DNA from 2 places in the Nostoc sp. 'Lobaria pulmonaria (5183) cyanobiont' genome. Region 1 is predicted to be linked to the other one. Evidence: riboswitches for the same ligand, from Rfam matches in the RefSeq annotation. Region 1 holds a riboswitch; the other holds the start of a gene.
What was found. A riboswitch is a leader RNA that binds a small molecule or an ion and turns the genes downstream of it on or off. The one in region 1 is predicted to bind cobalamin.
Positions count from the first base shown of each region.

Region 2: linked by a shared signal. The riboswitch ahead of NLP_RS03840 (DUF1636 domain-containing protein) and the one ahead of NLP_RS01385 (hypothetical protein) in region 1 are both predicted to bind cobalamin.

Region 1 covers NZ_CP026692.1:308,611-316,764, forward strand. Annotated here, with positions in the region: gene NLP_RS01380 (methyltransferase domain-containing protein) at 977-1,978, opposite strand; gene NLP_RS01385 (hypothetical protein) at 2,002-2,256, opposite strand; cobalamin riboswitch at 2,632-2,779, opposite strand; gene NLP_RS01390 (ribonucleotide reductase N-terminal alpha domain-containing protein) at 3,094-4,188, shown strand; partial or broken gene NLP_RS01395 (IS630 family transposase) at 4,252-4,839, shown strand; partial or broken gene NLP_RS01400 (ribonucleotide-diphosphate reductase subunit beta) at 5,040-5,854, shown strand; gene NLP_RS01405 (hypothetical protein) at 5,783-6,604, opposite strand; gene NLP_RS35740 (hypothetical protein) at 6,645-6,827, shown strand; partial or broken gene NLP_RS35925 (penicillin acylase family protein) at 6,760-6,912, opposite strand; partial or broken gene NLP_RS35930 (IS630 family transposase) at 6,924-7,130, shown strand; gene NLP_RS01415 (thioesterase II family protein) at 7,943-8,154, opposite strand, start outside.
Region 2 covers NZ_CP026692.1:899,190-907,343, reverse strand. Annotated here, with positions in the region: gene NLP_RS33995 (response regulator) at 1-142, opposite strand, end outside; tRNA gene NLP_RS03860 (tRNA-His) at 600-672, opposite strand; gene NLP_RS03855 (DUF4359 domain-containing protein) at 797-1,180, shown strand; gene NLP_RS03850 (sirohydrochlorin chelatase) at 1,322-2,068, shown strand; gene cobA (uroporphyrinogen-III C-methyltransferase) at 2,077-2,844, shown strand; cobalamin riboswitch at 3,001-3,172, shown strand; gene NLP_RS03840 (DUF1636 domain-containing protein) at 3,195-3,614, shown strand; gene NLP_RS03835 (cobalt-precorrin-6A reductase) at 3,611-4,351, shown strand; gene NLP_RS03830 (PEP-CTERM sorting domain-containing protein) at 4,381-4,932, shown strand; gene NLP_RS32745 (hypothetical protein) at 5,079-5,318, shown strand; gene NLP_RS03820 (inositol monophosphatase family protein) at 5,563-6,432, shown strand; gene NLP_RS03815 (2-dehydropantoate 2-reductase) at 6,483-7,463, shown strand; gene NLP_RS03810 (Fic family protein) at 7,942-8,154, shown strand, end outside.

The DNA of each region.
Region 1 (8,154 bases):
AATGAAGCATCTATCGGGATTCTTCGTTGCACTCAAAATGACAAATCATACTTGATTCAGCAACGCCCAAATTTATATCTCTAGTCGGTAAGTTGCGTAGTCATCGCCGCACCAATCTAAGTACAGTCCATCATAAAATGGGTACGTAAATCTTACTGCTAGGCACAATTTGTGTGAGTTTTTGACCTAGCGATCGCAATTAAACTGCGTCCACGTTGAAAACCGTAGTTCTGTATGAATAGAAAAACCCTCATCCCCCAGCCCCTTCTCCCAATATTGGGAGAAGGGGAGCCGGAAAGAAGTCCCTCTCCCAAGTAGGGAGAGGGATTTAGGGTGAGGGCAAAAACTACGGTTCTCAACATAGATGAGGTTTATAAATAGACATAGGAGTGAAAATTAATTCTGCGTAGACATTTAAGGGCATTTTGCACATTTGGGATGCTCCCGCTTTAGAGAGGGCGAGAAATTAGCAATAAATTATTTTCCGTGAATTCTTGGTGGTTGCCTGAATTCAACAAACAACTGCCCGAATTCAATAAACGACTGCCCGAATTCAATAAACGACTGCCCGAATTCAATAAACAACTGCCCGAATTCAATAAACGACTGCCCGAATTCAATAAACGACTGCCCGAATTCAATAAACGACTGCCCGAATTCAATAAACGACTACCCGAATTCAATAAACGACTGCCCGAATTCAATAAACCGCGGCGATAATGTTGGTTTAGCAGCGTTCAGCACTAGTTCAGTCTTTTTCTCAAATTCTGCTTCTTGTTTTCCTTTACAAAATCAGAAGCTAAATGTTTAACGCTACCGTGTCATTGCTCACTTCCTCGCCAGATATAGCCTCAAGTTGTGGCTAGCAACTCCACAGCCCGGTCATCAGTCGCAGCAGTAGCCTTCGTGGGAAAAACCAATAAATGGAAACTCAAAATTGGTCACCATCCGTAGGCGCAGCCCGCCGCAGGCATCGCTACCCAACCAAGCTTGAGGGAGTTTCCTTAGCAAAGTTTCTGTCCATCAATTCTGTGCGTGAGTTTCCCCGCACAGCCCGGAACATTCCAAATCGGCACAGAAGAACACCAAACGCCAAACGCATCAGTAAAAGCGTCGGTACCTCGCGCACAGACTTGATGAAACCAGACAGCCCAAAACGCACTAATCCCTCTGGTCGAGCCACTCCTTGCCAAATCGAATCGAACCAAGAAGGAAGGGTTTCTTGCGTCCAGTCTGCCGTAATTACCTCCCCCTCAACTAATTCTGTCCCCACCAAAAGCTCGGAAAAGCCTTCAATGCTGGAAAAAGCTGGATGAGACCACTGATCGAGAAGTTGCCGCATTACTGGTTTCTCCCAAAAATTTAAAGGTTTTTGGCGATCGTCCCTCTGATTCCAGTCAGCTACAACCAAGACTCCACCAGGCTTTAGCACCCGCATTAATTCTCTAGCAAAAACGGTTTTATCTGGCATGTGGGGGCCTGCTTCGATTGACCAGACCACATCAAAACTGGCATCTGGAAACGACAATGCCATCGCATCATCAACCGCAAACTGGGCGTTTAGCCCTTGGGGTGTTAATTCCTGTGCGCGTTTCACCTGCTGTGGACTGATGGTAATCCCTGTGACAGCAAACCCATAATCTCGCGCTAAAATCCGACTGCTGCCGCCAATACCACAGCCAACATCTAAGACGGTAGTACCAGGGGGTAATTTTTCTATTCCACCCCATTTAACCATTTCATGTACAAAGTCAGATTTAGCAGCCAAAAAATCCTTACTTCGTGGCGGCGAACCGTAATGACCGAGGTGAATGTGTTCCCCCCAATAAAACTCTACGATGCCGTCAAGAGTCCATTGATCGTAGGAATTGGCGACTGTGGATGAGGATTGATACTTGCGGGGAGTCAGGAGATAAGCCGCAATTCCAATCACCAAAAGCAGAAGAAAACCAATTACAGAATATAATAACGTTGACATTAATTTTGAACGTTCCTATACGCCTATTTGAGCCGATCTAACGGTTTACTCATTGCTGCTCGTCCTGAATCAGACGAGCGATGTCGTAACCGCCCACGGTCGGCAATCGCAATATAAATCATCCTATACACCGACATTGCACTGTTTTGAACATCTTGAATAATTTTCCCTTGAAGTAGACTGGGCTTGTGTTTATCTTGGAGGAGAGCCGTTTGTTTGACAAAGGGATGAATAGCAGTGGGAATCTTCCCAGCTCGTTGAAGATAGAATTTCGGCATGATAATTAACTGAAGTATTAATTTAGTAACTTAGCAATTTCTATGCGTAATTGGGAAAGTATTTATTCGGTAGTGGAACAAGACTATGTACGTCATACACGCCATTTGCTACCTGTTTTGAATAACTTCCATCTGTTAGTTAATACAGCGTTTCGTTGTTGCTGTGACTATATTTTAAGCGATACTCTCATAGGGAGTGGCTTATAGCGATCGCTGCATCTCAAGACACAACTTGCACCAGAAATTAATCGCTTACCCTCTCATAGAAAGTCGTAATCTGTAGCGTCTTGATATGTGGGGCTATGAGAACGTAAAGCTGAGTAGTTGGAGAATTTTTCATAAAAATACTTAATCTGTGCCTCGCAGATGTACAAAATTTACAAGTCAACTTCGGCGGGCATTCTGACTCACAAGGCTTGCATAGCCTTGATTACAGCTGCGGGACAGCGCCGGATTTACACCGGACTTTCCCCGTTTCCTCTAGCGGCTGTTCCCCACTAGAACCGAGATTCATCTGAATACTAACACAACTGTGATTTGCTTGCATAAAAATCAATGGTCGATCTATACTGGCATTCGTCATTAATCGGGGCAAGTCTCATTCTTTACCAAAGCTTGCTCTAGATTTTTATTGGGCAATTCTTCTAGAAATTTTTCAACCCAACAAACTTTTTCGGGTTGCCAGCGTTTGCTGACATAGTGTTGACGGTTCGATTCCGCTCACCGTCAACCCTTCGGCTACGCTCAGTGTTGACAATTTTTTACATTGCCAAACCTAGTTAACAATTCTTTTCCATTTTTGCAATTATTTTTCTACAATTCATCAACACATCTTGTATGCAAGCTTCATCCACACTTTTTGAGAACTTCACAACGGATATCCATGTTGTTCGTCGTGATGGTTCGACGACAGCATTAGAAATTAATAAAATTCGCACAGTGGTTAATTGGGCTTGTTGCGGACTGTCAGCAAATTCTATTGCTTTAGAAGCACATCTAACAACTCGATTGCGTCCTGGCATAACCACAAGAGAAATTCAAGATAATTTAATTCGCTGTGCTTTGGATTTGTGTAGTCCTGAAGAACCTGATTGGCGCTATGTAGCAGGGCGATTACACATTTGGAGTTTGTGGAAAGAAATAACAGTTAGTCGTGGCTATCAGTACGGGCAATATGCTCGGACTGTACAAACAAAAGTTTTGTCAGAACAATACGATCGCCGCATCTCTATCTACACGGACGCAGAATTAGAGATTGCTAACACTTGGATAAATCCCGACTGGGATGCCGACTATGATTATGCGGGAGCAGTATTACTGACGAAGCGATATCTTCTGACGAATGATCTGCCACAGGAAGCATTTTTAACTTGTGCGTTATTGATTGCCTCCGTGGAAACACCAGAGAATCGATTAACCTGGGCAAAGCAATTTTATGAAGCGTTAGCAAATCGTCAAATATCTTTGGCAACCCCCATTCTAGCGAACTTGCGGATTCCTAATGGTTCGCTAGCCAGTTGTTTCATTACGGCGATGGACGACAATTTAGAAAGCATTTTTGATGGTATTCATGATGCGCCTCGGATTTCCAAAAATGGTGGCGGTGTGGGTGTGAATCTGTCTCGCATTCGCGCAACGGGTAGTTGGGTAATGGGTAAAGCTAATGCATCTGGTGGTGTGGTTCCCTGGATTAAATTGTTGAATGATACAGCGATCGCACCCAATACTTCTTCATCTTTAGTTCAGGGTTGTACAGCAAGTGTTTTACCCGTTTACAGCAAATTCTTTTATGAAAAGTGGGCAAAGGGTTCAGTACCGATCGCACCGCCTTACATTCGGGATAATTTATGGTTTTATGTCGAAAATAAAACACTGGATCAGAAAAAAGTGGTGCGGGCGATCGCTTTGCAGAGCGTACAGGGATTGATGTAAGTATTACTACAATGCATCGTGCGGTAGAAAAATTAGCTTTACGCTGTAAAAAAAACTCTTTATGCAAGTGAGCAGGATACACCACGAGTACAGGAATTACGGCATGACTATCGTCGTTGGTTAGATAAAATTGACGTGCGAAATTTAGTATTTGTCGATGAAGCCGGATTAAATTTATCAATGTCGCGCTTGTTTGCTCGAGCAGTAAAGGGCGAACGGGCAGTTGGTAGTACTCCTGGAAGCAAAGGGGGGAATGTTTCTTTGATTGGTGCAATAAATATTGATGGACTAGTTGCTGCAATGACTGTGCCAGGAAGTACAAATACTGAGGTATTTCTTACGTATGTAACTCAGGTCTTAGCACCTCAATTATGGAAAGGAGCAATTGTTGTAATGGATAATCTTAAGGTTCATCATGCTGAATGTGTAAGGGTTGCAATTGAGTCAGTGGGTGCAAAAGTCAAGTTCTTACCTCCCTACTCTCCTGACTTATCACCCATAGAACTTTGTTGGTCTAAACTCAAGCAATTTCTTCGTTCCTGTGAGGCCCGTACTTCTGAATCACTTAATCAAGCAATGGCTGAAGTTGTAAATTATGTTACCGAAGATGATACTTTCGGTTGGTTCAATCACTGTGGTCTATTTACCTGAAAACTGCTGTAAGCGTGAAAACTAATCAAAACAGAATTAAGATGTACCAACCAAGACAATCATTAATGCCGATTAATCCCGTTTTCAATCCGAACGGGAATGATGATACAGGAAACCGTTTGATATGGTTCGGGGAGACTACGAACTTAATGCAATTAAACGACGTTCGCTACTCGTGGGCTGTGTCTCTCTACCGTCAAATGCGCGAGAACTTTTGGATTCCCGAAAAAATAGACATTACTCAGGACGTAACAGATTACGTCAATCTCACGCCTGGAGAACGACGTGCATTTGATGGCATCCTTAGTTATCTGACGTTTCTCGATTCAGTACAAACCTGTAATGTGCCTCACATCAAAAATAGCGTGACTGCACCAGAAATAGCGCTGTGTATGGCAGAACAAATTTCCCAAGAGGCGATGCACAATCAGTCTTATCAATACATTATTGAGACGGTGATTCCCAGCGATCGCCGTACACACGTCTATGATTTTTGGCGGAGCGATCGCATTCTCAAAGAACGATGTGAATTCATCGCTGGACTATACCAAAAGTATGTCGATAACGCGACACCAGAAAATTATTTCGTATCGCTATTGGCGGATTACTTGTTGGAAGGGTGTATTTCTACAACGGGTTTATATTTTTCTACAACCTGTCATCACGAATACTCATGTCTGGGAGTGCCGATATCTTTAGAATGATTAATCGGGATGAACTCTCCCATGTGCGGCTGTATCAAAAATTGATTCCAGAAGCGATGCAAGTTTTCCCCCACAGCCGCGAACAAATCTATGAAATGTTTGCTCTAGCTGTCGAGCATGAATGCAAGTGGACAGGACATATTGTCGGAGATGATATTCTGGGGATTACGGCAAACAGTACAGAACAGTATACAAAATATCTGGCAAATGCTCGCTTGAAGGCGATCGGTTTAGAGCCATTATTTCCAGAAGCTATCTACAAGAAAAGCCCATATCCTCACTTGAACATCAATTGCAGTTTCGTATTCTGACTGACTCAATTCACCCCGTTTGTAACGCATTCGGAGTTGGCGAACTTCAGAAGTTTGGGGAAAGGAACCAATTGTGGTTGTTGGGAACAGAGGAAGCGAAATTTGGGAATCAAGCCGCAATCCATAGGATAAGGAGCGCTGAAAATCATCAGTCTTCAGAGTTTTAAGTCTTTCTTGAACTGACTGATTTGCTGGATTAAACTCCTCAAACTTACTCCAGCTAGTCTCGATCAATTCTTGCTCTGCTTTAGTATTTTCTCCTGTTATTGTCCGAGCCAAGAAAACCACTTCTTGAAGTTTCTGTTCAGCAAAACTCAAGACGTTACGTAGTGGTGATGGTAATCGTTTTTCTCGTTTGGCATCGTAGGGAACAAATTGTAAGGAAGCAGATGGTTGAATATGTAGATATGTCCCATGTAAAGTCTCTACAATATCTTGTAAAATGGGAATAACTTTCTCGGAACGAATTTGCCAAATATTTCTTGCGTCTATAATCCCTGCACCTAGTCGCTTCTTTGGTGGGAAACCGTAAGTTTTAATTAACTCTAAGTTGCGTCCGCGTGTCAAGTCTAAGCTAATAGCAGCAACGGGTAAATCTATCACCCAAGGGTAAGTTTCACCTAAATCATCAAAATAAGTAACCAAGTGTACGGGTATTCCAACTAACGAAAGTGATTGATAAACTGTTTGGAAGTGTTCTTTCCAAGAATTAGCGTCACCTAAAACAAGTGCAGGTTCATGTATTTGCACTTCTTCTACTCCCAGATTTTTTAATTCAGTAAGTAGGTTTATGTATAAACACTCTTGTTATTTGAACAAGCTAGGCTTGGAAGACCAAGAAGAAAGTTTGCCTACAGTATTGGAGAGAATATCGGACTTACTTCCACATAGAAGCGTAACTGGCAATGGGGATTTGCCAATAACATGGCCTTACCTCTGGCAGAACGTGAAGGTGCGATCGCCCAACCATTAGATCCTGCTTTTGATTCCTGCTGTTTAATACCTCCAATCGTTCCTGGGTTAACAACAAAAGTAAAATGTAGAACTCGATGTAGATGAATATCAAGTTACTTGTATTCGATTTGCGCGTCATGATCCAACGCAAAATCCTGTAGAGGATATCTGGTTGCACGCTAAAAACTTTATTCGAGAGTTTTACCACTTATGCAAATCATTTCCTCATGTCAAGAGATTATTTGAACTTGTTACTCATCATCAAGTTTTTGACTTTCCAAAGATATTTATGTATGGTTCATTTTTTTCACAACTCATTTAGGATTGCTATATTCATTATCAATTATCTCTGTATCTAAAAATTCTGGATTTAAAGCTTGATTTGGAACTTATCTGAAAGTCATTTTCAGATATTTTGCATAAGTTGTATTACCAGGAGTGTCGCATACTATCTCCGTAAAGAATTCATAAAAATCAGTTTGCAATGTACAAGTATTAAATATCCCTGCTGAAGGTAAAACAGCAAAATCTACTAGTTGAGCAGTATATATTTTTTGATATTTATTGACAAATTTAGGTAAATACTTGCGAACTAGAGCATACCGATAATGAAAATACTTTTGTTGTCTTTTAAATCCCTTAAGAGTCTTATAATTTATTCCCAATAAAGAAGAGGTACTCATATGCAATCCTAATTGAAAAACTTCTTATACCAACAATATTCAATATCGCTTAATCCTTAAACGGAAGTGAAAAATTTGTAAAGGTATGCCTTCAAAGTATTGTATTTGGTTGATTAAAACAGAATTTATGAATCATAATTCAGCATGAAATTGGAATCCTAATGTCGAACCCGAAGAGCGGATGAATAAGTGGTGAAATATTGCGCTCAATCGTTCGAGTACAGTCTCTGATAGAAGAAGGAGAAGATTTAGCGGCCTCTAATTAGCGGCGATTCTGTAGCAAGATCCCGCAGGGTATCCGCCACTTTGTTGTTCTGAATTCCTCCTCAACTAGGGAAGACTTTTATTTCCACTCTGCTCAAGGATTGTGTAAATACTGATTGAAAAAATCTAAGTGGATAATACATTTTACTAATTAAAAATGCAAAGCAAAATCAAGAAGAATACAGAGTCAATCAGAATTCTCCTGTACATGGTCTATTTTACTGGTAATTTGCTGTAGTTCTTGAGAAAGTGACTGTAGCAGGAGTGATTGGGCTGAGTGTAAAAAGAAATGATCGCCCCTGAACATCTGTAGTGAGAATACAGCATTTGTCTGTTCGCGCCAAGCTTGAAGTTCATCATAATTAACCTCTTGATCCTGTAAGCCACCAAAAGCAGTAA
Region 2 (8,154 bases), 590 kb from region 1:
ACAAATGGCGACCAACAACCTCTTCTCGTTTGGTCTTCGTTGCCCAAAAGTAAGCATCACTTCCCCCGACAATCACAAAGTCGAGTGAATAGACGATATACAATCCCGGTATTGATTCAAATAAGGTTTGAAAATTCAGCATCCCTTCCTCTAATCGGTTTTAACTTCTTGGCTTAAAAAGCTATTAAAACAAACAGCAGTCCAATTAAAGGGTGCTGCAAAGCGTAAATTTATAGCTTCAACAGTCCAGAGCTTGGGTCTTAGAGGACAGAGGCTTGCAGAAGCAGAATTAGGATGCAATCGAGGCACTCACTATATAGTAAAGGAATAAGAGAATTAAAAGTGGTATTACTTGCCTCGATCGCATCACTCCAAAAGGATGTAAGGCATTGCATACCTAATTTTAATTTAGCAAGTAAATTTGCTTATATACATATATTCCTTTAATAAGATAACCTAATCAATTATAGTAGGCTTGCAATCCTTGCAAGTCTATAAAGCTATAGATGACAGATTGTTGGTAAAGTGATGCTTATGAGGGTTCACACCATACAACCCATCTTTAATAGGAGTATAGCTATGAATATGAAATTATCTAGGGCGAACGATGGGAATTGAACCCACGAATGGTGGTACCACAAACCACTGCCTTAACCACTTGGCTACGCTCGCCATTCAACAATTTGAATTATAGCAATAAATTGACAAGCGATCAAGAGTTTTTGTTCAAGGAACGGACTTAGTTGATTTAGAGTCTCTGGAGTCTGACGATTACAATGAATTTTACTTGGCAAATATGAAACCATTGACCATCATCGCGTATACTGGAGCAGCAGTAGGACTCGCCGCCTTGGGTGTGTCAATGGCGAAAACCAATCCCAGTCAGGTTGAATATGAAGAATATGCAGTTCAACGGCTGACAAAATACTTAAAAAACGATGTATGTAAAAAAACTACGAATGTTATTGAAAATTTAATCCGTTTTAATTGTGATAAATTAGTTGACTCGGCTAGCCCGCAAATTCAAGAAGTTATTGCCAAGACCACAGAAAGGCAAGATTTCGTTATTTTTAGCATTTACCGTACAGATTTAAAAATAAATTCTTGGATACCTTCGTACAAATTTGAAACGGTAGGGGCTTTCGATCAATTTTATACTTACACTGCCGAAAAACAATAAGGTAAGGAGTAGGGCGAGAATATAAAAGTGATTAAGAATACTTCCATTTAGTAATTAATAATAGTTTCAATAATTACCAGAGTACTTATTATCCCCAGCTTAATCTTAAATAAGAATAGTAACTAAGAATTTAATTTACCGATGTCATCTGCCTATCTGCTACTATCTCACGGAAGTCGCGACCCGCGCCCAGAAATTGCTATGCAGCAACTAGCTAGGCTGATATGTCACAAATTGCCAAAAAACCACAACTCAGCAAATAGCGAACATTTGGTTGGCATCGCTGCTTTGGAAATGAATCCTCAGCCTTTACACGAGCAGATTCAACAATTTGCTAAGAGCGCTTTTGGCGATTGCCCAGTGTCTCAAAATGAAAATAGCCTCAAAATTGTACCGCTATTTCTACTGCCGGGAGTGCATGTCATGACAGATATTCCCGCCGAAGTAGCACTAGCACAGCAGACTCTTGGTCAAGATATCATGATTGAGTTGCAACCATATTTAGGCTCTCACCCCAATTTAGAGAAATTGCTGGCAAAACAAATAGCTGCTATAAAAGCAGAAGCATGGATTCTATTAGCTCATGGTAGCCGTCGCCCAGGTTCTCAAGAAACTGTGGAAGCAATGGCGGCGAGTTTGGGAGCCGTGACTGCTTATTGGGCTGGTCCTCCTAGTTTAGAATTACGGGTGAAAGAGTTGGTAGGTGCTGGTTATCGGGAAATTGCAATCTTGCCATATTTTTTATTCGCTGGTGGAATAACCGATGCGATCGCCACCTCAATAGAGCAGCTAAAATTACAATTTTCTGCGGTGAATTTCCAATTGGCAGAGCCATTGGGAGCAAGTGCAGAATTAGCCGAGCTAATTTGGGATTTAACAGATAGATGAACCGCACAATGACAGAAAGGAACAAGTATTTGGGAAAGGTTTATTTAGTCGGTGCGGGGCCAGGAGATCCAGGACTAATAACTCTGAAGGCGAAAGGTTTGTTGGAATGTGCAGATGTAGTCATCTATGATGCCTTGGTGAGTCCGGCTATTTTGGCAATGATTAATCCCCAAGCCGAGCAAATTAATGCTGGTAAACGTGCGGGGAGACATTCGTTGTTGCAGTCAGAAACAACTCAATTGCTGATTGATAAAGCGCAGGATCATGCAATTGTAGTGCGGCTAAAGGGTGGCGATCCGTTTATTTTTGGTCGCGGTGGCGAAGAGATGGAAGAATTAGTCAAAGCTGGAATATCAACGGAAGTAGTGCCCGGTATCACATCGGGAATTGCAGCAGCAGCATACTCAGGTATTCCTTTGACGCATCGGCTGTATAGTTCATCAGTGACATTTGTAACTGGTCACGAGGCGGCGGGTAAGTATAGACCGATTGTAAATTGGAGTGCGATCGCTCACGGTTCCGAAACCATTGTAATTTATATGGGAATTCACAATCTGCCTTATATTGTGGAAGAATTAAGTGCAGCTGGGTTGAATTTAGAAACGCCGATTGCTTTGGTGCGCTGGGGTACACGACCAGAACAAGAAGAATTGATTGGTACTTTAAAGACAATTGTCAAACAGGTAGAGGAAACTGGATTTAGTGCGCCTGCGATCGCAGTTATTGGACAAGTAGTAAATATGCACAGTATTTTATCTGGCTGTCGCCCAGTTTGATGGTTGCCACAAAGCTTGTTGTTTCGTATTCTCCGATAACCCTAGTACCACTGCGTGGAAGTCAAAAGTCAAAAATCAAAAGTCAAAAGTATTGTATTCCGGACTTTCGCGTCATTTTGAATGGTATGTTTATTTACGCCATGTTGTACTAGTGTATGATCGATAAGGTTATTCGGTTCTGGTGGGAGTCAGTCACCAGAGGTAACGGGGAAAGTTCGGTGCAAATCCGGCGCTTGGGAGCAACTGTGAACCAATTTGAGATTAAAGAACTAAATCTCAAATCTCAAATTGAGTGAGTCAGGATGCCCACCGAAATAGATTTATTAGTTTCACATATCTGCGAGGTACAGATGACTACTACTGTAAATATTTCCCCAACCAGTCCAATGGAAGTTGCTGAACATACTTTATTTGTTTGCAAAACCTGTGCCAGTGTTTGGCAAAATGGAAAACGCTTAGGTGAAAGTGGTGGTGAAAAACTTCTACACGAACTTCAGCAGTTGGCACAAGATTGGGACTTACGAGATCGATTCCCGATTCAGGAAGTTGAATGTATGAGTGCTTGTAATCGTTCTTGTGTAGTCGCCTTTGCTGCTAAAGGTAAATTAACATATTTATTTGGTGATTTAGGCGTTGATGGTAATGCCTCTGCGGTACTGGAATGTGCTAGTCAATACTATGCCAAAGCAGATGGTTTACTACCTTGGTCAGAGCGTCCAGAAGCAATGAAGAAGGGCATTTTAGCAAAAATTCCACCTTTATCTAAATGATCCGCGTTTTGATTCTGGGTGGGACGGGTGATGCAGCAGAATTAGCTGCCAAAGTTACGACTATCCAAGGGTTAGAAGTAATCACCTCTCTAGCTGGCCGCACCCGTGAACCGTCAGTACCGTTGGGCGATTTACGGGTTGGAGGCTTCGGTGGCGTGACTGGATTGGCTAGCTATCTGCAAGTCATGCAAATTGACTTATTAATTGATGCAACCCATCCTTTCGCTACTCAAATTTCTTTCAATGCCGCAGATGCAGCAATGGAAGTTAGAGTACCCCGCCTGATGTTAATTCGTCCACCTTGGGAAAAAGTAAGTGGCGATCGCTGGATTGAACTGGATAATGTTGCAGCCGCAGCAACAGCCGTGCAAAACCAGGCACAGCGAGTGTTTTTGACAGTTGGTAGGCAAGAACTGTCCGCTTTTGCTCACCTAGAGAAAATTTGGTTTTTGATGCGGATGATTGACCCTCCTGGCGATGATGCTTTAGTACCGCCGGGGATGGTATTGTGCGATCGCGGGCCTTTTACCCTCAATAATGAAAGACAAATTCTGATTGAGAATAACATTGATACCATCGTCAGCAAAAATAGCGGTGGCGATGCTACAAAGCCCAAGATTATTGCAGCGCGAGAACTGGGCGTAAAGGTTGTGATGGTCAATCGTTCAGCGATACCGCCAGGGGAACAGGTTAGTAATGTTGATGCTGCTTTGGCGTGGTTATTAGATCGCTGCTAAGTAAATAGGCAAGATTGATAATACTATCTTTGTTAATTCCGTATAATACACCGGAACCTTCTACAATATCCGCGATCGCAGTAACGACTTCCATGAAAAATCTAGCTTTATCTGCCATAGCCCTCGTCACCATATCTGGATTAGTTTTCGGGACAATGCCGGACGCTTCTGCTTTAAGTTGGAACTGGAATTATTCTGGTACTGGCATAGAAGCGAACGGTATTTTCACCACTAATGACACCCCTAACGATTTGGGTTTTTACTTGATTACTGGAATTACTGGTACACGAAATGGTGAAATAATTACTGCTCTGCAACCCGCCGGGACTCCAATGCCAGGAAACGAACCTTTTGATGTTGATAATTTAATTAGCCTTAATACTCAGCAGTTAACACGTAAGGGTTTTGCGTATTCCATTTCGGGAGGAAATTATTCTAGTCCATTTTTCGCTAGTTTTTTGCCGACACCAGGTTATTTAGAGGTTTTTTCTGCGCCAAATAGACCAGGTTTTGAAAAGTTAGGATTAGAAGATAGGGAATTACCCATTAGTTTTTCTGCAAACCTAATCACCGTCCCTTAACCCACTTCTATTTTTAGCTTACTCATCATCGGCACTCTGGGCGCACCTCCAGTACTCAAACGTCACAAGCTATTCAAATTCACTCAGAAGAAGCTCGAAAAAGTTTCCTAAAACCATTTGTAGGGTAACTTTAATTAAATACAGTTTTGCGTAAAAGCGTAGCGTTTTTAATCCAAGCCAACGCATTAACAATCCAAGCCAACGCATTAACAATCCAAGCCGACGCATTAACAATCCAAGCCGACGTATTAACAATCCAAGCCAACGCATTAACAATCCAAGCCGACGTATTAACAATCCAAGCCGACGTATTAACAATCCAAGCCGACGCATTGACAATCCAAGCCAACGCATTAACAATCCAAGCTAACGCATTGGCATTGTAGGATATTGCCTTTGATTAATTCGCTATGAATTAATGAAATGCTGTACTAAGTGTTGGCGTTCGGTCTTAAACCCTTAAATTTACGAGAAAACTTGCGATTTATCTATAGGCTCTTTGAGACATACAGATTAAAGTAATATAGCAACGGTGGTATTATTGCATCCAAATGATACCGTAATTTTGTCTAGATGTAGAATTATATCGCCCTGCCAACGGGAGATTATTTCTAAAAGGAGTTTGCTGTAATGTCCACAACCCCAACTACTCGATTAATTTTAGAGACTTTACTCCCTCATCTCAAAGTAGCAGCAGCCTATGCCCATTTTTTACAACCAAAAATTGCTGCACTTCCCGCCAAAGAACAAGGAAACAACTTTTTTAGTGCTGCACTTACTGATGCAGATGTGGCTATTCAAAATCTGGTAGAAGTAGTATTACTAGGCACTTTTCCCGATATTCGCTTTTATGGTGAAGAATATGAAAGTTCTAATAATACCAAATATTTTCGGGCTACCGAACTTGGTTCAGAAGGTGATTATTTAGTCACACTCGACCCAATTGATGGCACGAAGTTTTACATGGATGGACATTCTAATTACCAAATTATTCTCAGTATTCTAAATTCTGATGATTTTGAAGCAGTAATCGCTATTTCTCCTGCCCAAAATGTTTATTTTTACGCTCTCCGAGGTGAAGGTGCTTTTGAAGGGACACTGGAGATGAGCTTAGCAGCCTGTACCCCGTTACATATAACATCTCCTAAACCTGCTATTTTGTTGGGATGGGGAATGAATGCGATCGCACCTTTACTAAAAGATCGATATCAAGTAATCGATATAGCAACTGATTACTCTAGTGATATTCAAATTCCCAATCTCAATGGTATTCTCAGTGGCGACTTGAGTGGAGCAGTCATCAAATCGGGCAAATTTATTGATGGTGCTGCACTTGCTTTTATTGCGAAAGAGGCTGGTTGGATTGTAACTACTCTGGACGGTTCTACTTTACCACCACTGCATACTTGTAAGAACTATAGCCTGCCTGGATTGATAGTGGCTGCCTCAAAATCTGTTCATCAAGATTTACTGAAAGCGATGCAAAGCCTAGCTGTTTGATGTAAAAGCAACTGGATAACGTCTTCCATGACTAATATTCTTTTGACAAAATGAAAATCTGTATTGTTGGCGCGGGTGCTATCGGTGGATATTTAGGGGCAAAACTGGCACTTGCTGGTGAAGCCGTGACGTTAATTGCGCGTGGTTCCCATTTAGAGGCAATTCAAAAAAATGGGCTGAAGTTGTTCATGTCAGACGGTTCCAGCCAAATTGCTACTCCATTTATGGCAACTAGCGATATTCAGTCAGCGGGGACGCAAGATGTAGTAATTTTAACTGTCAAGGCTCACAGTGTATCTGCGATCGCACCTTTTCTCCCAGCACTCTACGATGCTCACACGATAGTGGTGACAGCCCAAAATGGCGTTCCTTGGTGGTACTTTCGCAAGTATGGCGGTGAGTATGAAGATACGCGGATTCAATCTGTCGATCCAGATGGGATTATTGAAGCTAGTATCGGTGCTGAACGTGCTATCGGTTGTGTAGTTTACCCGGCAACTGAGATAATTGAACCAGGTGTAATTAAACATATTGAAGGCGATCGCTTTACTCTCGGTGAAATCGACGGTACTAAAACAGAACGCATTCAATTATTAGCCCAGACTTTAAAACAAGCAGGATTTAAAGCACCAATCCGCAACCAAATTCGCACGGAGATTTGGATCAAGTTGTGGGGTAATGTGGCGTTTAATCCGATCAGTGCGCTGACTGGTGCTACTTTAGAGGATATTTGCCGCTATCCCCTCACCCGTGAACTAGCGCGACAAATGATGACTGAAACTCAAGCGATCGCTGAAAATTTGGGTATAAAGTTTGGCATTACTTTAGAACAACGAATTAATGGCGCAGAAAATGTTGGTGCCCATAAAACCTCAATGCTACAAGATATTGAAACTGGACGCTCCACGGAGATAGACGCTATTGTTGGCGCGGTGGCAGAATTAGGAAAACTTACTCAAATTCCCACACCTTATATTGATGCGATCTATGCCAGCGTCAAGCTCCTGGAAGCGACCAAATTAAAGGTTTGATTTGACTTTCCTTGACTTTTGATAGCATCTGGAAAGCAGCGGACGGGGAGGAAAGTTTGTCTTCACCAGAGTCTTTCGGTTCCTCACCAAAACTCTGGTTTTTAGCATTATATGCGTAAAGCAGGATAAGTCTATTTGATGAAAGTTAAAAGGTCAAACTCTTATAGAGTTAATTAATCAAAAAATGAAGTAGGGATGGGATATTTCGTATTCTATCCCTATTTAGGTTTAACTTTCTTTGATTTCTAACAGATTTAAAACTAAAACAGATGAAACATTGATCCAAAATTAATGTTTTATTTACTACAGTAATTACTGGCATCCACATAAGTATAGCAAGTGTATTGATAGCTCAGGGAACTAAGGCAAAAGGAACATGCAGTTTACTTGCTGTTTGTTTCAATATATCAAATTTATAATCATATCATGTATAAACACAAAAAAACTCTTATTGCTGATATTAAGGGTATTTGATAATATGGATAAAAAATTGTCTCTTGTGAATGAAATCGATAATATGATTGATACCGATAGAGCAGGTAGATACATAGAACAGCTTACTGGATACAAAGCTTTTATACCTAATCCTTTACCGCCTATACCCAAATTATGTATTGATGATGAAATGTTAGAACTTTTATCACAAGCAGATAGAGCATTAGGTCGTTTAGATGGATCAACAGACGCTTTA